Regions from separate parts of the Paenibacillus sp. FSL K6-2524 genome, predicted to be linked through region 2. Evidence: riboswitches for the same ligand, from Rfam matches in the RefSeq annotation. Region 2 holds a riboswitch; each other region holds the start of a gene.
What was found. Region 2 has a riboswitch for cyclic di-AMP ahead of NST85_RS00565 (C40 family peptidase). Riboswitches for the same ligand answer to the same signal wherever they lie in the genome.
Positions count from the first base shown of each region.

Region 1: it holds a riboswitch for cyclic di-AMP, as region 2 does, so the genes downstream of both, NST85_RS02125 (CAP domain-containing protein) here and NST85_RS00565 (C40 family peptidase) in region 2, are expected to answer to the same signal.
Region 3: it holds a riboswitch for cyclic di-AMP, as region 2 does, so the genes downstream of both, NST85_RS18270 (hypothetical protein) here and NST85_RS00565 (C40 family peptidase) in region 2, are expected to answer to the same signal.
Region 4: it holds a riboswitch for cyclic di-AMP, as region 2 does, so the genes downstream of both, NST85_RS23650 (TrkH family potassium uptake protein) here and NST85_RS00565 (C40 family peptidase) in region 2, are expected to answer to the same signal.

Region 1 is NZ_JBBOSP010000001.1:489,961-495,478, reverse strand. It holds gene NST85_RS02135 (carbohydrate ABC transporter permease) at 1-491, opposite strand, end outside; gene NST85_RS02130 (LacI family DNA-binding transcriptional regulator) at 1,185-2,183, opposite strand; gene NST85_RS02125 (CAP domain-containing protein) at 2,378-3,169, opposite strand; cyclic di-AMP (ydaO/yuaA leader) riboswitch at 3,176-3,308, opposite strand; gene NST85_RS02120 (peptidase) at 3,536-4,786, shown strand; gene NST85_RS02115 (site-2 protease family protein) at 4,854-5,518, opposite strand, start outside.
Region 2 is NZ_JBBOSP010000001.1:124,612-130,129, reverse strand. It holds gene NST85_RS00575 (M1 family metallopeptidase) at 1-1,836, shown strand, start outside; gene NST85_RS00570 (hypothetical protein) at 1,996-2,826, shown strand; cyclic di-AMP (ydaO/yuaA leader) riboswitch at 3,057-3,191, shown strand; gene NST85_RS00565 (C40 family peptidase) at 3,198-3,689, shown strand; cyclic di-AMP (ydaO/yuaA leader) riboswitch at 3,948-4,084, shown strand; gene NST85_RS00560 (C40 family peptidase) at 4,089-4,571, shown strand; gene NST85_RS00555 (GNAT family N-acetyltransferase) at 4,932-5,453, shown strand.
Region 3 is NZ_JBBOSP010000001.1:3,985,538-3,991,055, forward strand. It holds gene kdpA (potassium-transporting ATPase subunit KdpA) at 1-1,490, opposite strand, end outside; gene kdpF (K(+)-transporting ATPase subunit F) at 1,567-1,644, opposite strand; gene NST85_RS18265 (hypothetical protein) at 1,772-2,206, opposite strand; cyclic di-AMP (ydaO/yuaA leader) riboswitch at 2,385-2,572, opposite strand; cyclic di-AMP (ydaO/yuaA leader) riboswitch at 2,985-3,151, shown strand; gene NST85_RS18270 (hypothetical protein) at 3,278-3,805, shown strand; gene NST85_RS18275 (hypothetical protein) at 3,792-4,199, shown strand; gene NST85_RS18280 (hypothetical protein) at 4,415-4,783, shown strand; gene NST85_RS18285 (ABC transporter ATP-binding protein) at 4,797-5,468, opposite strand; gene NST85_RS18290 (ABC transporter permease) at 5,465-5,518, opposite strand, start outside.
Region 4 is NZ_JBBOSP010000001.1:5,114,198-5,119,715, reverse strand. It holds gene uvrC (excinuclease ABC subunit UvrC) at 1-603, shown strand, start outside; gene NST85_RS23655 (CPBP family intramembrane glutamic endopeptidase) at 585-2,309, opposite strand; cyclic di-AMP (ydaO/yuaA leader) riboswitch at 2,598-2,761, shown strand; gene NST85_RS23650 (TrkH family potassium uptake protein) at 2,835-4,169, shown strand; gene NST85_RS23645 (potassium channel family protein) at 4,187-4,852, shown strand; gene NST85_RS23640 (cation:proton antiporter) at 4,883-5,518, shown strand, end outside.

The DNA.
Region 1 (5,518 bases), 370 kb from region 2:
GTCATAATAATTAGGCCCCACATTGCAAACTTTTCGTCTAAGAACCAAGCAGGTCCCTTAACACCGAATAAGGAAAGAATGTAGTTGAAGATACCCGCTTCCGGATTAAAAATCCAGAACCACAAAAGTGACATCGAAACGCCGGATACCATACTCGGAAAATACATCGCTGTGCGGAAAAAGCCACGGGCAGGTATCTTCATATTAATGAGCATCGCGAAAATTAAGGATAGAAATAGACCGAGTGGAACACTAATAAAGGTATACTTCAGCGTGACGAGAATCGACTTGTAGAATAACTCGTCTTGGAATAGCTCTCTGAAATTGTCCAAGCCGATAAACCTAGGACTACTAATAATGTCGTAATCCGTAAAGCTATAATACAGTGATGCTAAAATTGGATATAACGCAAAGACTAAAAATCCGATTAACCACGGCAAGATGAATAGGTAGAAATAAAAATTCTCGCGCTTGGACTCAGATAATTTCATCCTTACAATCCCTCCCCTTTTTTATTTTGCTTTACCAAGATGTTGTTCATAAAGTTAAAGGGCTTTAACTTTATATGTTATGAGCTTATAATAATCATATTCATGATGTTTGACAATACCTTTTTAAAAATAAACTGAGTTTTTCGATTAAATAATAAATTAAAGCGCTTTATCGATGTCATGTATTCTAATTATCGTCTAACAATATAGATCCAATAATACTAAATACGATGATTTAAATATCTTTTTGATGAACTCAACATAATTACATTACATATAACGTTATATTTTTATTAAAACCCAACCTAATTTCATTATCATTGTCTTAATCCATTCTTTTATGTTATGTTATATAACACAATAGTCTTCATCTTTGTTCAATACTCCTTTTTAATACGATTCCGCCTTTTCCTACACAAAAACTGCACTATTTTATAAAAATAGAAGGTGTAAATAATCACAAAATATATGCTTTTAAGTTTAAACGGTTAAACTTACACTTTGTGCAAGCATCCTTTTTTGCATAATAATAAGACATAACCACACACCCTGCGACACCATATTGCGTTCATGAAATGATTATTAATTATACAAATAAAAAAGGAGCCTTCAGGTATACTACAAAAGTAGCAACCTAGAAGACTCCAGATATAAAGCTTATCCCATTTGGCATTATGCTTGAATTCTGTTTATTTATGAAGAGTGCCGTGGCACCCCTGAGGATTCTCTCACAATTAACTTCGGATCAAGTTCCACAGTCGCATTTCGTTTGGACGGATCCTTGATTAAATTCAGCAGGATATTTACGCCCTGCCTCCCGATCTTTTTGAATGGTACACGAATCGTCGTCAATGATGGATGAAACTCATCGGCATATACTTGGTCATCAAATCCAACAATCGATACATCTTGGGGAATTCGGATTCCCTCATTCTTAAATGCATCCATTACACCAATCGCCATAAAATCATCTGCTGCGAAAACCGCAGTAGGTAACGTGCCCGATTCAATCCAACGCCTCGCGACATTGTAACCTGAGGGAATATTGAAATTCCCTTGTTCAATACCAAATGGCTTCAGTCCTGCCTCTTCGAGCGCAAACAAATACCCTTTCTCCCGATCCTCGCTACTTGTGACTAGGCTAGGTCCACTTACGTGAGCAATCTCAGTATGCCCAAGATCGATCAGATGCTTTGTCGCATCATAGCCACCTTTGAAATTGTTTATAATAACTGAAGGGGCCGAAGGAGTACGCTGCTGATTATCCAGGATGACAAAAGGGATTTTTCTCTTCTTAAGTTCCATTATATACATGTCCGGATCTGTTGGAGACAACAAGATCACTCCATCTACCCGATCTTCCTGAAATAAGGAACGGTGGAATGTGTCTTCATGCTGTGAAATAGAAAGCGCCAAGAAATAATCATGCTCCGCTAAGTAATCGTTAATCTCCGTAATTACAGCATCAAGAACAGTATCATGTAATGTGTTCAACATTAGCCCGATAATACCGGTTTTGCCACTTGCCAGGCTTCGAGCAGATGCATTCGGGCGGTAATCCAGGTCTTTCATCGCCTGTAATACTCGTTCCCTATTCTTCGGCCGTACAGATGTCGCATTATTCAATACCCTGGATACCGTAACGACCGACAGACCCGACTTTTTGGCAACATCGAAAATGCTCACTTTCATTAGAAACCGCTCCCGTTTTAACACAATTTACATTAACATACCACATTTTGCGCCACATTTCACATATAACATAGGTATTTACATAGGATTATTATTTATTGTTTTAAAGTGGCTCAAAACGTTAACTTTGTCGTCATTTTTAACACAAAAAAAGCCCGCAGGTATACCTGCAGGCTTCCATTCCAAAGTTATTATTATCCGATAAATTCTTGTACCCACACACCATTATAGTACGCTACACCGATTGTAGTGTAATTAGCACTTAGAATGTTTTTACGGTGACCATCGCTATTCATCCATGCATTCATCACTTCTGCTGGTGTACGTTGCCCTTTGGCAATATTCTCACCAGCCGTACGATATTGAATACCTTGCGCGTTCATCAAATCAAACGGAGATCCAAGAGTCGGCGAATTATGGTCGAAATAATTGTTGTTATACATATCTTTCGCTTTCAGCATCGCGACATTAGTAAGTGCAGAATCGGATTTCAAAGGTTGAAGTCCTACCTTAGCACGTTCTTGGTTCACTAGATCAACCACTTGTGCAGCAAAATCATCCTTCACAGCTTGATCCCCATTATCCGTTCCTGTTCCAGGATTTGATGGTTCTGGTGCTGGTGTACTTGGTTTCACTGGAGTGCTTGGCACTACTGGAGTACTCGGTTCTACTGGAGTACTTGGTTTCACCGGATCACTAGTTTCCGGTTTGCTAGATTCCGGAGTACTAGATTCAGGCTTGCTATTGTCCGGTAATGTAACATCTGGTTGTGAGATAACAGGCTTAATATTAAGTCCTAGCTTATCCAAAAGCTCAGACCAGTTCTGAGTATTAAAATAAAAGCCGTAGCTTTCAATGTTTATCATATTAAAATTCGGAACCTGAGTAGCCACATCTTTCGGAGCAGCCATTGTCGGGCTTGCCGCTAGAACTGGTGCTAGAATAAGAGCTCCGGTGATAACCATATTTTTAAACTTGTACTTCATAAAATAAATCTCTCCCTTTGTAGCCTACGAGGTTAGCTGACGGGTTCGGGTCAAAGTGGATTCCCCTTGTCACATGCTTGCGACTTCACCCCAATAAATGGTTCCCCCGTGCCCGAATGGGCTTCGGCATGATTTTTGGTACGTCCAAATCGTAACATGGATCCCAACTCGAATCACTTCTAAATTAATGTTAATTGATACACATATACCCATAGTAAATATATGAAATCTAAAGAGATTCCCATACAAACTGCAACATTTCACGGGACCTCACCGTCTAGAATTATATAAACAAGCCTATTTGGCTTAAATTAACTTTCCAAGCACCTAGGTTGAATATCTACACAAATAATGGAGGTATGACAAATGAACAAAATGTATAAAGTAATAGCAACAGCATCTATTCTAACGATGGCAGCTATGCCAGTGGCAGCAAATGCACAAAGCATCCCAACCGCTGCACCAGCTCATTACGGACAAATTAGCCTTGGTAACATTCTGAGCCAACTCAAAGTGATTTCAGGTACTATGGGGCAAATTACTGACTTTACAAATGATAAAACCGGCAAGTTCATTACCGTAACAGGTCGTGGTGTTACACCATCCGATCAAAGCGAAATCGTTCTTTCCATCACTAAAGATACTAAAATTATAGATTCTAAAGGTAAACGCGTAGCTCTACAAACGATTATGGATGAGAAGAAAGCCGTTAAAGCATTTTACAGTCCTAGTATCACAAAAAGTATTCCAGCACGCGGAACCGCATTGACACTTATTGTTCAAGACCAAAGCTTCACTGGAATTGACGGTAAGGTAACCGAAGTGCAAGAAAACGGAATTGTTGTAACAGGTAAAGACATCTATAACTCGAACGAGGACACGATGGTATTACACTTTGCCAACAAAGCTGTAATTATTGATCAAAATGGTAAAGCCATCAAAGCCGCTGATATCAAAGTTGGCATGAGTGTCAAAGCATTTTATGGACCTGCTGTAACTATGAGCATTCCAGCTCAATCCACAACCAACTATGTCGTGGTGAATACAGAAGTAGAAGAGTCCGTTCAAGAGGAGGTTGCCGGTACGAACGGTATTATTACAAATGTAGAGGATCACAGAATCACTTTGATCGGAAGCGCAATGAAACAAGGCGGAACCGATTATGTCATGCTTTCCGTTGATGAGAAAACTCAAATCGTTGACGAAGAAGGTAATACATTAACTAAAGATGCATTGAAAGCTGATGTTCGTGTTGATGCTTACTATGGTCCAGTGATGGCACTTAGCTTCCCAGGCCAAACACATGCTGACAAAATCGTCGTTAAGGCAGAAGCAACCAACAAAATTGAGGGTACAATCTCTGCAACAGACGATGTAGCAAAAGACCAAGTATATGTAAATGTAGGTTCTGACAACTCTCGTCAAAACGATGTCATTTTGAATATCTCGGAAGATACTAAAGTGATCTCTATACTTGGTGGTCAAGTAGAATTGAAAGCAGGTATGAAAATTGTTGCCTACCACTCATCCATGATGACTAGATCATTGCCAGGTATCACGAATGCTGAAATTGTAATTATCACTCAAGATGACAGCATGGCAGCTCCTAATCAATAATTGAATCATTAAATAGAACAAGCCGATCTCCCATTTGGGAGTTCGGCTTGTTTTTTTCGAAGATATATCAAAGATGATTAGATTGCACCATATACATCATAATCCCTAATAGTCCGGCTAAACAAAAATAACTGATACCGTATTTCCAACGTACATTTGTGGGCACATCATAGTACTTATCATTATCGTAAACGGTAAAGTTTATCTCACAATTCACCTTGAGATGTGGTCCGTCCTCCAAATAAACCTGATCCACTCCAGCTACACTTACTTTATGAATAATACTTTGCTGCGGAAGTTGTGCTATGCCTCGGAGTCCTAGGCTCTCCCAGAAGATGGTCACATGTTGCTGTCGGTTCAGGTCGCTATACGTAGCAAATGGTAAATTCCTTTTGTGCTCAGGTCCAGGTATCATGTATCCTTCACTTTGCAGTTGCGTAAGCGGTATTACAAAACTCTTCATGATGAAATGATTTTTATGATTCTTACGCCGCCGAATATACTTATTGAATAAATCATAAGCAAATAGTGCCCAAATAATGAAGAATAAAAACGATCGCATATAAAAAATAACGACCAAACCACCCACTAATCCAACCAACCATAACCAGCGTGAAACTGCAGTAGAAATCCGTCCTCCATCAAGCGGATGGATCGGAAGTAAATTGATGAGATTCAGAAAAAAGCCAACATAAGCAAGTGAATATAGTAAGGGATGATCAAAATACAAAG
Region 2 (5,518 bases):
ACACCAATTGAAAGTATTCAGCAGCCCACAGCGGAAGTGCTGAGTCAGCGAGTTTCGGAGTACCACATCAATGTGGCGCTGAATGAGAAGGAAGGAACGCTCACCGGATCGGAAACACTAACCTGGACCCACCCCGGTAAGAAAACCGTAAACGAATTGTATTTCCATCTATACCCCAATGCGTTCGCCTCAGCCGAAACCACATTTATGAAGGAATCAGGCGGCAAACTACGGGGTGACGCTATGCCAAAGGATGGTTGGGGCTCCATGGAGTTAACCGAGATCCGAACCAGTGACGGTATCTCCTTACTCCACCGGGTACAGTATGTTCAACCTGATGATGGGAATGTAAAAGACAAAACCTTGGCCAAAGTACGGCTTCCCGTCTCCGTGCGGGGCGGAGAGAGTATAACGCTAAAGGTCAATTTTACCGTCAAGCTCCCAAAAATATTTGCCCGGATGGGGTCCGCCGGAGATTTTGTGATGGCAGGGCAGTGGTTTCCGAAATTGAGTGTCTATGAACCCGCAGGCACGCGTGGTGTAGCTACAGAAGGTTGGAATCTTCATCAATATCATGGAAATTCTGAATTTTATTCTGACTTCGGCATTTATAACGTGAAGATTAATGTACCCAACAACTACACTGTAGCCGCCACCGGATTTCCGACCAAAGCTGCAGTAATAGATGGGGACCGTAAGACGGTGCAATATTATGCAGATGATGTACATGACTTTGCATGGTCGGCTTCACCTAACTTCGTCTATGCAGAGGAACCCTTTTCTTCTCCCGATGTCCCGGGTGTCCGGATCAAACTATATCTAGATCCAGCTCACAAGGATTTAAAAGAACGCTACTTCTATGCAGCCAAAGTGGCATTATCTAATTTCAGTAAATGGTATGGGCAATATCCTTATTCTACCCTATCTATTGTTGTCCCGCCCGCCGAAGGCAATGGAGCTGGTGGAATGGAGTATCCAACACTTATAACCTCTTTTGGAGCGAGCAGTGACTCTCCCGGTTACGAAGAACTTGAGCGAACTGTCATCCATGAAATTGGACATCAATATTTCTACGGTATGGTAGCGAGCAACGAATTCGAGGAGGCCTGGTTAGATGAAGGTTTCACCTCTTATATAGAAGACAAGTTAATGGAACAAGAATTCGGCATCACTGCGAACCTGCCTATTCAGGCCGCTATGATCTCCTCTCCTGTCTCACTAACACAGGTCTCATGGAAGTATGGTTCAAGTGATAACTATGCCAAAAATGTCTATTACCGCGGCAAACTAGTTCTGCGCGACATCGAGAACCAGGTCGGGAGCAAGACCATGAACCGGATTTTATCTACCTATGCGCACAAATATCGGTTCAAGCACCCCACATCGACTGATTTTCAAAAAATTGTAGAGCAGGTCACAGGACGCTCCTGGAAGCCTTATTTCAAACAATATGTATATGACGGTGAAATGGCTGATTACTCCATCAATAGCATCACCGTGAAGCCTATCAGTCAGGATAAGAGTCCATTGTACGAATCAACCGTCAGTATCAGCCGGAATGGGGCAACAACCCCCAAAGTTCCGCTACTCTTTACCTTCAAGGATGGACATACGACTCACAAAGTATGGACCGGAGAAGACAACCAAATCCAGATGAAACTGGAATATAAAGAACCCCTAGTTTGGGCTATGATTGATCCCGACTATTCACTGGTATTGGAAAATAAGCATATTAACAATTTCTTTAACGCTGACATCGATAAGACGCTCCGCACACGCTCTAATCTAGGAATCGTCAAACTATTGGAGTCCCTACTTGGATCATTCCTATGGTGATACCTAGCTCATAAAACTAAGGCTGTGCTTACGATGTAAGTTTTGCTCGATGCTTATTCAAGTTGCTACGCCCACAAAATCCATGCTTACGACGTAAGTTTTGTACGACGTCTATTCTATGGTGCTACGCTCACAAAACTTTTAGGAGGGAAGAAGGTTATGACCTATGTTCGCAGTGGATGGGGGCATCTAAAGAAGCAGTTTCCCTCCGTCATTATTCTGTTTCTATATCAACTTCTCTGGGGTTTCTTTCTGTACCGGCTAGTTGATACGGCTGTCACCTCGGTGCTACAAAGATATCCGGATCCTTCACTTAGCGACCTCAGCCGGATTCTGTTTCTTGTTGAGGGTCAAATCGGACTACGGGAAAACCCCGATATTGCAATGTACTTCTGGATTTTGGTCAGCATGGTAGCCATTCGTTTGGTACTGGCTCCTCTAATTCAAGCCGGCATCTTGTATGGATTAATGCCCCAGGAATCACGAAAATCCGGTTTGCCACTCTTTAGAGGAATGCAAGTGTTCGGGAAGCCGCTTTTTCTCTTTTATCTTCTAGAACTCATTCTTATTTTAGTCCCAGCATTTTGGATTGTACCTAAATTGAATCATCTCTGGCCTAGTTTACTGCAAACAGGAAGCGATCTTCCCACTATATTAACCATAGGGGGCTATGCGCTTGGATGGGTTTGTTACATCTGGATCCTAAGGCAATGCCTCCTGTTCGCCCAGTTTGGATATCTATTTAAAATGGGTACCTGGGGTGCCTTACTGACGTGTATAAGATATCTGTTACCAGGGATAGGCATTTCACTACTGCTAGGGATATTCAGTTTTACGGTGTTCATGTTGTTCGGTACCATCTCATGGTTCTGGACAGGTTTAATCGCACTTATTCTGCAACAATTACATCCATTATTCCGAAGCATATTTAAAGTTTGGCAAGTAACGTCTCAATATCAGCTCTGGGAAACAAAGTCACAAAAAAGTTAATTTTATTTTCTCTCTACTAACTTCCCTATTCCCTTGTAACTCTAAGACCCCCGTATCTTTACGGAGGTCTTGTTCTCTATTCACTCTGTAATTCTCGCTATTTAACTATTGCCAAAAGATACCTACCCCTGCTACAATAACAGCAGTACAATTCCAGTAACAACTTTGTAATTATTTTTGTCATCTTTAGCAGGAATTCTACTCTCGATGTAGAATATGTATTCTCGGGTGTTATATCATAGCCGAATTCCCTGACCGGGGAACGGGGGAACCATTTTGGGTGAATTGATCTCGCTTCAGAGGGATCATAGGGGACCTTCAACCGAATCCTTAAGCTAACCTCGTAGGCATTGGAAGGAGCTTGACCTGTTTTGAGAAAAAAGCTAACCGCAGTAGCAGTAGGTTGTGCCCTCTTATTTACTTTAGGAACTGGTAGCGCTTTCGCAGATTCCAAGTTGGACAGTGCTATTGACAAGGGCCTAGGTACTAAATATGTTTCGGGTGGAACTACAACATCAGGATTTGATTGTTCCGGATTCACTATGTTCGTATTTAGCAAACTCGATATCGAGTTGCCTCATCAATCAGGATCCCAATATAAGATGGGAACTGCTGTAGAAAAAGATGAGTTGAAAGCTGGCGACTTGGTGTTCTTTAACACTAGTGGCAAAGGCGTATCTCATGTAGGCGTATTTGTTGGAGACGGAAAGTTTGCTCACGCTTCTTCTTCTAAAGGAGTAGTTATCAGCAAGCTAAGTGATGATTATTATGTTAAACGCTATGTTGGAGCTAAACGTATACTCAGTACAGATAAGTTTGAAGAAGTAGCTACAGATTCACCAGATCATGATGATGTAGAATAATAGTAACAAGCAAAACCCGCAGAGGTTCCATTCGGAATCCTCCCTGCGGGTTTTTTTATTGCCCACAGGAATTATTACCACGTTAACGGGAATTATAAACGGATGGGAGACATCATTATGGGAATATCGACCAAATAGGGTGTTGAACTTGTAAAAGTTTGCTCACTTTGATACACTAATCAAAGTAAATAGTAACAACTTTGTAATCTGTCTTGTAACAGTAACTACGACTACGACTACGACTACTTTCAGGTGCACATCATTGAACAGCCGAATTCCCGGCACCGGGGAAACGGGGGATCCAGTATGGGTGAATTGATCTCGCTTCAGAGGGATCATAGGGGACCTTCAACCGAATCCTTAAGCTAACCTCGCAGGCATTGGAAGGGATTTGACATCTTGAGAAAGACTTTGACAGCAGCGGTAACTAGTTTAGCTATTTTGTTTACTATGGGAACAGGAAGTGTCTTCGCCGATACCTCAAGCAAAACACCATTAGAAACTGTAGTTAGTTCGGTATACGGTACACCCTACAAATTTGGGGGAGTTAGCACAAGCGGATTTGATTGTTCCGGATTCACTAGGTATGTCTTTAAGAAGATGGGTGTGGATCTTGCTCGTGTTTCTACAGCCCAATACCAGCAAGGTAAAGCCGTATCTAAGAGTCAACTAAAAGAAGGGGATCTCGTTTTCTTCAACACGTTAGGAAAAGGAGTATCTCATGTCGGTATTTACATCGGTGATGGAAAGTTTGCACACTCTTCATCCTCGAAGGGAATCAGTATTGATAAACTAAGCAATAGCTACTATAAAGCTCGTTATGTTGGAGCTAAGCGTATTTTGAGCCAATACAGTTACTCTGTCTATGCCGCTGAATCTTGATTTCTTTCATAAAACAAACACAAACATAAGTAATGTAAGATAAACTTTATCGCCACAATTGATTCTTGCCGGAATCTATTGTGGTTTTTCGTATTCTATTCAACAACACGGATACTCAGCAATATATGCCGGATAATCAATATTGGTTCAATCTCTCTTCTTTATAACGAAATTTTTAATTAAAAGGTTTCCGCCTTTTACTAATTTCCTTATAATGAGAATTACCCCTTCACTTCACATTTCAAACATCTCAAACATTAGAGTCTTTACAATGATATAAAATCCCGTTACAGTGAGGGTAAACTGACTCTGCTGGAGAACGCAAAATGCGGCATTCCTACGGTCCAAGGAGGCATAAAAATGGATAAACCTATTCCCCAGTTTCAGATAGCCGCTATGGAAGATAGTCACGGAGCGGAAATAAGCACATGGCGTTACGATTCCCCTTATGATGTCTATAGTTGGCTACCTTGGGAACAAATGAAAGCGCTCGATGTAGAATTCGGTAATCCAGTTTTACGGGCCGAGCAGTATGTTTCCCTATTGGATGCAAATGGAGTACTTTCTGGATTTGCCCAATACTTTCCACTAACTGATGTGACAAGACTCGGGATCGGTATGCGACCTGATTTATGTGGGCATGGTATGGGGCAGTCATTTGTATTGACGATTGTGGAGGAAGCCTTACGTCGCACACCACATCATGTCATTGATCTAGAGGTACTGACTTGGAATACTCGGGCAATCCGAGCCTACCAAAAATCCGGTTTTACGATTACAGATTTATATGAAAAATTGACTCCCGGGGGAATATCCAAGCCATTTTATTGCATGGTATACAAAGGAATTCCAACTCTTCCAGAAACGCCAACTTCAGAATGACTATGACAATCTGCACATTATTTCAAAAGATTTGAATAGTATATAAAATAAATATTACTATTTTT
Region 3 (5,518 bases), 3.9 Mb from region 2:
ATCATCGATATATATCGTCCTAGCAACATGACGATCCCTGTGGTGATATTCCAGAAGGATGTGTTATCCGCAAGTCCTTCAAAACCTGAGCCGTTATTAGCGGCAGAAGAAACATATTCGTATAATACCTGAGACAACCCATGAAAGCCGGGATTCGTAATAGCACCTTTACCGAGATCAGTCAGAAAGGCCCCGGCCGTAGGTACGAGAATAATAAGCGGATGAGCCAAAATCGCGATCGCGATCAGTTTCATCTCCCTCGCTTCTATCTTTCGTCCGAGAAATTCTGGTGTCCTACCAACCATCAGACCGCAGAGGAACACGCCCAGGATGGCATACATCAGCATATTGATTAGCCCGACACCCTTGCCGCCAAATACATTGTTCAGCATCATCAACGCCAGTGGGGTAACCCCGCCCAGTGGGGTCTGAGTATCATGCATATTGTTAACACTACCTGTGGTCGCCGAAGTTGTTACAGCAGTAAACAGCGAGGACTGTGGTATACCGAAACGTACCTCTTTACCTTCCATGCTGCCCTGCGATGAATCAATTCCCATGGCGTTAATGACGGGGTTCCCTTTGCTTTCGGCATAAAAATTCAGCGAGAGTAGCAGGACGAATAACGTCATCATCGCGGTGAAAATCACCCAACCTTGACGCTTGTTCTTAGCGAACAAACCAAACATATACGGTAGGGATGCCGGTAACAACCACATTGAGAGCATTTCAATTACATTGGTAAGTGGGCTCGGGTTCTCAAATGGATGCGCTGAGTTGGCACCGAAGAACCCTCCTCCGTTAGTACCTAAATGCTTGATCGATTCTAGTGATGCAACCGGGCCGATGGCAATTTGCCCAGTTTGCCCCTCAAGTGTAGCGACCTCCAGTGTCGACTTCAGCGTCTGTGGTACCTGTAATCCTACCAACACTAGGGTAACCAGTAACGCTAAAGGAATGAATACACGGATATGTGCTTTGACAAAATCCTCGAAGAAGTTTCCCACCGACTTTTGCCCGGTTATCCCTCTGACAAAAGCAACAGCAACCGAGAAACCACTAGCCGCCGAGGTGAACATCATCATCGTAATGACCGCCATTTGCGAGAAATAGGAAATCCCCGTTTCACCGCTATAATGCTGTAGATTCGTATTCGTCATGAAGCTGATTACTGTATTAAAAGAAAGCGTCTGCTCCATGCCCCCGATTCCATTCGGGTTTAGCGGTAATTCCCGCTGCAATCTAAGAAAAATATAACTGAAAGCTACCAATACGATATTGGTCAAAATAAAACTCATCGCATATTTTTTCCAAGACATTCGATCCCGTTTTTTCAATCCAATCAAGGAATAGATGCCCTTTTCAATACGCGAAAACCATTTATCCGTACGATTCGGCTCATTGGAAAATACATGAAATAAATAAGTGCCCATCGGCTTAACCAGTAACAGCAGGATTCCGATTACAACAACGATTTGTAAAATGCCCATGAATGACTGACCCTCCTATAATTAGGCTTATATTGCCTAAAACTTCTACAATATTTAGAGTTACGTTATTATGAAATTAAAATTTTTCCGGATAAATCAAGGCATACACTAAATATAGGAACAATAAAAAGGTAATCGAGATAATCAGAATCACAATTCATTCCTCCCCGTATCTTCAATTACACGTTCGCACCAAGTCGTAAATCCATAAAACAAACCGTATATAACTGCTAATGCAACCACCATATACAGATCCATCATGGTTCATCACACTCCTTTCATTATTCTAATAGGGCGGATTTGTCTGCCAGAAAGGCCACATCACCGCTGTGAGAATAAATTACATATTTCGCCCCAAGCCCCTTATACACTAATCGCGGATTTATAGAAGTTGTGATTACAAAAATGGGTTTTCTCGTCCATGAGCGGCACATCTGAATGTAACGACAACATAACGTAAGGCTGCTCTCAAACAGATATACTCTTCCTACCGGGAACGGCGGGAGATTCCACGTATTCGGATGACTCGTATCTGCCAAAATACAATGCTCGATTCCCAATTCTTCTAGCCGACTTTTGCCCATTTGACTGTTGGTTATCCCTGCTACCTTAATGCCTTTGAATTTCAATAATTTTATGAAATTTTCTCCGGCCTTTGTTGGTGCCCATACAACTACATATTCTTCTTTCGCCATCTCTATCTTTCCCTTTCTCAAGCACATAAGGAGGCAACGAAAATCTCCGAACGATCCTTTGATCAGTCATCATTTTCGGACACAGTTCCCAATCACTGTGTCACGTCATTAGACGGTACCTGTAAATAATTTTCATAAAATGGCACAACAAAAAGCCACAGAGGAAATCCTCTGTGACTCAAAAGCCGTCACATTGCACTCATCCTCTCTCCATACGCTTACGAGGTTAGCTGTCGGATTCGGGCGGTGAGAGTCGCCCTACCTGTATCAATGCACTACTCATGCATCATTTACAGGATTCACCCCATAATCGGCTCCGACTCTCACATCGGATGCCCATTGTTGGTTCCCCCGCTTTCCTTAACGGAAATTAAGCGGATAAATATTCGATTGTTTTTTGAATTGTGTGATGGAAACAGGAGTAATCATACATTCAAGCTGATTTATTGTAAAATGCGATTGTTGCCAAAAAAATGCAAATTCGAAACTAAATACATATTGGAGAGCGCTTACTTGATATCTATACTCCTTATCTCTCTTATTTTCGTGAGTTTGCAATGATTATCGCGAAAATGGTAATGATTGTGATAAATTTAATACAGAATAGAAAATGGGGACTTTGACCACTCAAAAACCTATAAATCAAGAAACCGAGCCTGAGAGAGGTAGAGGCCTTGTAATAGGTCACATATATGCTTTTAGTCCATTTTTTCTCCGTTGTTGCCCGAATTTGGTTTAACCCTGACTTAAGAGATAACTTTTGACTTTTACAAAAGGATTCAAGCCATAGTATCATTCTGAGGAACACACGCTGAATTACCGCGTTCCGCGGGAAACGGGGGAACCATCAGGCCGATAAGGCCTACTGGGGTGAATCCGAAGGAGATGATTTGTAGTCTCATAAGGTAGGGCGACTCTCACCGCCCGAATCCGACAGCTAACCTCGTAAGCGCATAGAGAGAGACCCTTCATTCGCCACGCATTTGCGTCAGGTTTATTTGTCCCTGTAATCGCAAACCGCAGCAGAGGTCCTACTCTGTCTGCGGTTTTTTTGATGCCTACAATGAAAGAGTTGCAAAGGGATGAGTCACTTTGAATGGAAAAAAGGTTTATTATTTGGGGATACATCAAAACATGCTTGAACCCGTAAGTCTAAGCTACTTATGCTTCGGGGCGCTATGGTATGAGGATAATAATCAGCGATATATTGTGGGTTACGGATTTGGTGAGAACAAAATAGAGGTGCTTCGCCAGTTTAGTAACCATTCATCTTGTGAGAAATGCATGGATCCAAACATTGTACGCGAGGTGTATAGAAGCATTCGGGATAAGCAGCAGAAACAGGATTGGTCTACACGACTCAGATTTCCACTCTCCAATGTCTTTAGAGCACCTTGGAAGGATGTTGCCTCCGGTTGGTATATCGTAAGATCTCGCAAGATCTTTCCTTTACATCTATCTGCTATTCATAAAAAGAGATACCGGATATGGCTGGAGCATACTGCTGTCTGTGAGAGTGAATCCGAACTGTTCGCTTTTATAGAAAAGGTTAAATTCACCCATCATGTGGATCTTAAACTTATGGAATCCTCAGGAGGAACGCTAAATGAATCAGAATAAACTTTCGCAAATAGAACTCTTTGCTTTTGATTCTCCCCCATTTCTTCTGAGTGGGACAAGACAATCAGAACGATGCTGGCATGTTGTCCTTAAGCTTTCTTGTGGTAAAAAATGTGGCTTTGCTGAATGTATCCTTTCTGCGGATGATACAGCAGTGGATTTAATTAGATGGGGTTCCTTCCTAATGAATATCCGGAATAGTACACTTGAAGAAGCGTTGGAGATTGTTCGTCATAAAGACTCTGATTGGGCGAAAAATCAGTTTGAATTGGTTCAGACTGCCTTACTGAAACTTGCTCAAGTCAAATATGTACAGCACAGAATTGCTGTGGGTGCAGAATTATGGGAGTACCGCAATCATTCAATTTTATTAAAGCATTGCCGAAGGTCTTAATCCCGAAGCAGCCTCACTTTGATCTAAATACAACAAATTTAATCGATAAATCTACGGCCTACTTCTCGATTTTATAAATTTATCACAATTTATCTTTAGAGAGGACTTTTACAATGAACAAGTCTCCCTTACTACGAAAACTCCATAGCAACAATAAGATGTATGCAAAATACGTACACAAGTACGCGAATTCAATATACTCCCTTAGTTATGTGATGTTGGAAGAATCCTTTGCAGCGGAAGAAGTAACAACGTGTACCTTTTTAGAGCTCTACGAGCCCTTTTCTCAAGCGGATTGGAATCCTCGTCAGTTCTCTTTGCAAGCTTATCAATTTTGTATACGTCAATGCTCTGAAGGACTGACGAGCGATCCCCTACGATCTACTGAGGCTCTTAACGAGAGAGTCCTGAAGTTTCTATGGTACGGGATGAAGCTCCCCTTAGCCGATATTCAATGCATACTTGGACAAAGTGTTCCTATACTGAAAGCGCAGCTCAGAAAAGAACGTGAACAAGCTAACAAAAAGGGGCATCCCAGTAACCATTCACATGGTTTGTGGAACACCCCTATTTTAAAAATATAAGTGGATGAATTCTTTACACAAGCACTCCATCCTGTAAGTGCAACACACGGTCACACCACTCTAACATTCGCTCGTCATGCGTAACCATGACAGCTGATTTACCTTCTGATTTCACTTCATCAGCTATCATTTGCACCACTTGTCTACCTCGCTTGAAATCCAAGCTGGCTGTTGGCTCATCTGCGAACAGAATCGCAGGATTGTTCATCCATGCCCGAGCTATAGCTACCCGTTGTTTCTCCCCTCCAGATAACTTCTCGGGATAAAAATTACGACGTTCCCATATATCCAGACGTTTCAATAAACGCTCGGAACGGTCTTTCGCTTCCTTGGAATTCATCCCAGTAAGCCTTGCCACATATAACAACTGTTCTTGTACTTTTAAATAAGGCAGTAGATTCGCGCTTTGAAACATAAACCCAATTTTATGCAAGCGTATTGAAGTAAGCTCCTGCTTACTTTTTCCAGTCAGAGACTCTCCGTCCAGAATGATCTCTCCACTCGTTGGAGATAACAGCGCACCCGCCGTTGACAAGAACGTACTCTTACCAGAACCAGAAGGACCAAGAACAGCTACAAACTCTCCTTCATTAACTTCGAGGTTTAAACGGTTAAGGATTGAGATCGTTGAATCTCCGTCACCAAAGGTCTTTGTAACTTGCTTCATTATCAATTTTGAACTCATGCTCCAACCCTCCCAATAGCTTCCAATGCATCTACTTTAGCAACCTGAGT
Region 4 (5,518 bases), 5.0 Mb from region 2:
CCTGTGTCGGCTATGATCGTCTTCATTGATGGGAAGCCAGCTAAGAAGGAGTATCGTAAATATAAAGTTCGAACCGTTCAGGGACCAGACGATTATGAGACGATGCGTGAAGTCATTCGTCGCCGGTACGAACGGGTGCTGAAGGACAATCTGCAAATGCCTGACCTGATCGTTGTAGATGGAGGGAAGGGGCAAATCTCGGCAGCTGTCGATGTACTACAGAATGAGCTGGGGTTGTATATCCCTGTGTGTGGTCTCGTTAAGGATGCCAAGCATAAGACGGCTCAATTGATGGTAGGTGACCCACCAGAGCCAGTTCACTTGCCACGTGACAGTCAGGAGTTCTACTTGTTGCAACGGATTCAGGACGAGGTACACCGGTTTGCTATTTCATTTCACCGTGAGCAACGTGCCAAGTCGATGGTTACCTCACGTCTGGATGCTATTTCTGGCGTTGGTGAGAAACGTCGCAAACTTTTGCTGAAGCATTTTGGCTCACTTAAAAAAATAAAAGAGGCCTCAGTCGAAGACTTTCGGCCCCTGTCGATCGGCGAGAAGCTCGCCAATCAAATTATTAATGCCCTTCAGGATGAGGAGTCGTAATCAACGGCTCCTCTCTTTTTTTGTATCAAAGGAGTTCTTCGTTCCTTTCCCGGTGGGTTGAATAGATAAATCACATAAGCAACGATAGCAGGAAGAATAATATAGAACAATCCTGCCACCAAGTTAATCGATCCTCCCATAAAGATGAGGCTAAGTGCCATTAAGATACTATCAAATATTACGTGTGAGAAGACAGCCGCGATGAAGCCATAACGCAGGAAGATGAAGCTGAATAATAATCCGATAACTCCTAATTCAATAGGACGTGTTATGACAGGATAGATTGGATATAATGTATGTCCGAAAGCCCAGATCATGGTTGTAATGAGACTGGCAACGAATGTGTTACGAACGATCTTTTTGAGCATGGGAATTCCAAACAGACGATATACAGCTTCTTCACCAATACCGGCAACCCAAGCGAGTAAAGGAAATAATAACGGATATAACAGATTGTAAGGTGATTGTGTAGCGTCTGACGTTGACCAGAAATGAATGGTTTTATCCAAGATAACGAATATGATGGACTGTAGACCAAGTAGAATAAAGGCCCAAGCGTAACCATCAGCCATAGAGCTCAGGACATGACGCCCATATCCGGGTTCCTTAGAACGTGCCCACAGATTAAGGCCATTCTTCTTTAATAGACCATCCCCTCCAACAAGTGAGAAGTAGACGGAGGCAGCCATAGTCAAGGTCAGTATACCTTGTACTAGGAATCCGATGATTAGGAATATCGGGTCCACGCCTTCTTTTTGCAGATAGGGAAGCATATTTATTGCACCTATTATAGAGAGTATAAAGTAAAGACTGGATAGAAATATCCCACGCTTAAAAGAAGAATGGGGCCGAGTCTTGGCGCTGAATACGATGGCTAGAATACCAAGTACTAAAGTAAATAAAGCATACCCTCCAAACGTGAGCCAGTATGCTAATCTCGTCTGAGCATCCACGTAGTCGATGTGAGACTCAGGAGTGCTGAAATAGGTCTCCATTGAAGAGACTGCTCCAAACTCGAAGCGGATATCGATGAATCCTTTAGATTTCCCTATTTCGTTGTCTTGAAGTTGATATTGAATCCCGATCTCCTCTTCCCCAGAAGCTAGGATCAATTTATCTTTAGTGAATCCAAATGATTTCAGGTAAGGGGTCGCCAATGCATCTTTTTCTTCCAGACTTAAATTACCTTCTCTAGCTTTGGCCATTAAGGTAGTTGTTGATGATTCGGAGCTTAGTTCAAGCATCAAATCTTTAGTTGAATTGCTAGCGGAAGCAATTTTCTCGAAACCAACGACTTGCCCTGTTGTCATATGCACATCTACTGTTACCGCAGAGTGGATTTCATCAGGATTTTCAAAACGAACGCGGAACAATTCCAAAGGGAACTGTTTATCATAAGTTTTCAGATACGATTCCATTAATTTTTCCTTGGATAAATAACCATAGACCTCTGAATAGGTCTCATATGTAACTAAGGTTTCATTTAAGTTTCCTGAAATACCGAGAGTTGATTCCATAAAGTTTACAGCAGATTGCTTTGCTTCGTCTTTCGAAATGATATTTTTCGTTTGCTCGACTTGAAGTGACTCTGAGACAGTGGTAGGGAGAACTTGTAAGAGTACAAAAATAACGAGTCCTAGTGAGGCCAATATCCAAAGTGTACTCGTTTTTAGTTTGCGTCCGAATGGTTTAACAGCAGCATTCATTATAAAACCCCTTTAAAATGAAATTTTATTCAAATTTAGATCAATTCGCTTCATATTCGTCTCAGTAAAGATAACACAGGGTGAAAACATTCGCCATAAGTGAGAACGAAATGTTGAAAAGCCGCAATAACATCGGTAAGGCTTAGCAAAGCTGGGAGAAGGGATGACGTGGAACAGCGTTTCGCCTCTTTTAGGTTTTTTTCAATGTTTTTCATGGAAATGAAGCTTTGTGATAGGGAAGAATAAAGATTATAATCCATTTGACTGAAATGAATGTAAATAAATGAAAATAATATTTGGCCAAATTTCCATGTGAAAATGGGGGAACCAATCTGTAGGGGTGAATTTTACTTCGAATCTTGGATTGAATTATTTCCAGTGATGAAGTGAATAGGGCAACTGTGCATGCCCGAATCCGTCAGCTAACCTCGTAGGCCTTTGCAGCAGGAGCCCAACCACCGCAAGGCATTGGATTTCCAGTGTCTTTTTTTATTGTTCTTTTTATTAACGTGATGAGGTGAACATGTGTTGTCTAAATGGTTTAAACTTTCCCCGCCGCGGATATTGGTGTTCGGATTTGCCGCGATAATTATGGTCGGAGCGCTATTATTGATGCTCCCAATTGCGAGTACAACAGGTGAAACACTCCCCTTTGTTGATGCACTCTTTACGGCAACTTCGGCTACATGTGTAACGGGATTGATCGTGGTTGATACGGGAACCCATTTCACTACCTTTGGCCAGGTCGTAATTATGCTCCTGATTCAGGTCGGGGGCTTAGGTTTTATGACTATGGCAACCTTATTCACTTTTGCACTCAAGCGAAAAATTTCATTGAAAGATCGATTGGTACTCCAGGAAGCAATGAATCAAAACTCAATGGAGGGTATTGTTCGTCTAATCCGTAAAGTATTGATGTATTCGTTAGTGATTGAGTCTTGTGCGGCGTTAGTCTATACGATTCGTTGGGCCTTCGATATGCCTTGGGGTCGAGCTATTTACTTTGGTATCTTTCATGCGGTTGCAATGTTTAATAATGCTGGCTTTGATCTATTTGGTGGGTATCAGAGTTTAACGATGTATGTAGGGGATCCTATCGTCAATTTCGTCACGATGTTCTTAATCGTCGCCGGTGGTATTGGCTTTATCGTGATGTCCGATTTAATCGACTTCCGTCGCCGCCGTAGATTATCGCTTCATTCTAAGGTGGTATTAACGATGACAACTACACTTATCCTAATTGGTGCGCTTGTGATCTTTATATTTGAATTTACAAACCCTAAGACGCTTGAACCCCTGAGCTGGGGTGTAAAGATATGGAGCGCATTCTTCCAGTCCGTCACACCACGTACGGCGGGAGCAAATACACTGGACATTGCTGCGTTACGACAAGCAACACAGTTCTTTATGATCATTCTGATGTTCATCGGTGCGTCACCTGGTTCCACAGGGGGCGGGATAAAGACGACAACGTTCACTATACTTGTTGGTGCTGTCCTTTCAATGATCCGTGGACGGGAAGACCTGGTATTGTTTAAGTACCGTCTGGCACAAGAACGAATATTCAAGGCTGTGACGATCACGATGTTGTCGTTATTTCTCGTCATTGTTGTCTCCATGATATTATCCACTACTGAGGATGTTAGTTTTTTGAGTATACTATTCGAGGCAACATCCGCATTTGGTACAGTAGGGCTATCGATGGGGATTACAGGTAAACTGACGCTCATTGGTAAAATTATAATTAGCTTCACCATGTTTGCTGGAAGGCTTGGGCCTTTAACGTTAGCTTATGCACTGGGACCAAAAAAGGGTAAAGAACTTTATCGCTATCCAGAAGGTAAAATGATTATTGGATAAGGGGATTGACGAAAAAAATGAAAAAGCAGCAGTTTGTAGTGATTGGACTTGGACGGTTTGGTTCTAGCCTCGCATTGGAATTGATGGATCTCGGGTACGAGGTTCTCGGGATTGATCATAACGAAGAAATAGTTAATGAACTCAGTAATCGTCTTACGCATGCCGTAGTGGCAGATACCACGGAAGAAGAGGTACTTAAGTCGTTAGGAGTTCGCAATTTTGATTGTGGCATCGTGGCCATGGGTAGTGATATTCAGCGGAGTATCCTAACCGCGATCTTATTGAAGGATTTAGGAATCAAAACCGTAGTTGCTAAGGCCATCTCTGTTTTACATGGACGGGCACTTGAGCGACTCGGAGTGGATCGTGTGATTTTTCCAGAACGTGATATGGGGATTCGGGTTGCTCACCAGCTTGTGAATCCGAATTTACTGGATTTTATTGAATTATCCAAAGAATACAGTATTGTCGAAATGATAGTTCCAGCTTGTCTTGAAAGTAAGAGTATTGGCGAGCTTAATCCACGCGTTCGGTTTGGATGCAGTATCGTAGCTATTCATAAAAAAAGCGGAATTATCGTAGCTCCGACCGCTATGGACCAATTGATTACGGGCGACATTATGGTAATTATAGGATCTAATAAAAATATTGAGGACTTTAAAGCTGTCATTAATGAAGATTAGTTATGATCCTATGGTTGGAGTGTGACTGAAATGGAATCGGCTGTAGGTAAAATAATTTCGGATGATATTATGCTGCTGCTATTTGTTATTTGCGTTGGGATGTTTGCAGGAAAGCTGGCTTCCTGGCTGAAGCTGCCGGATGTTGCAATATTTATTGCTGTGGGTATGCTACTCGGTCCAGGATTGAAATTAATCCACGAGCCGAGTGGCTCCCTGGTTAATCAGATGATTCTAACGGTTGGTTCGGTGTTTATATTGTTTGACGGAGGCCGCAGTTTGAAACTCAGTGAGCTGCGAAAAGTATGGATTACACTATCACTGCTTAGCGTGCCGGGTGTATTGATTACTATGGCGGTGGTTGGTACGAGTGTTCATTATTTGTTTGGTGTAGACTGGGTCTTTGCATTCCTGGCAGCAGCGGTTATTGCCTCTACAGATCCTGCATCGATTATTCCTGTTTTTAAACAGGTCAAAATTAAGGAAAGAGTTCGTGAGACGGTTGAGAGTGAATCGGCATTTAACGACGCTACGGGGTCCATCCTAACTTTCTCTTTGCTTGCAGTGGTTGTTGGAGGCGGGGCATTAAATTTTGGCGCGATGTCCTGGGATTTTGTAAAAACGGCTTTTGGTGGTATTTTAATAGGCATCGTCGTTTCAGCACTTTTT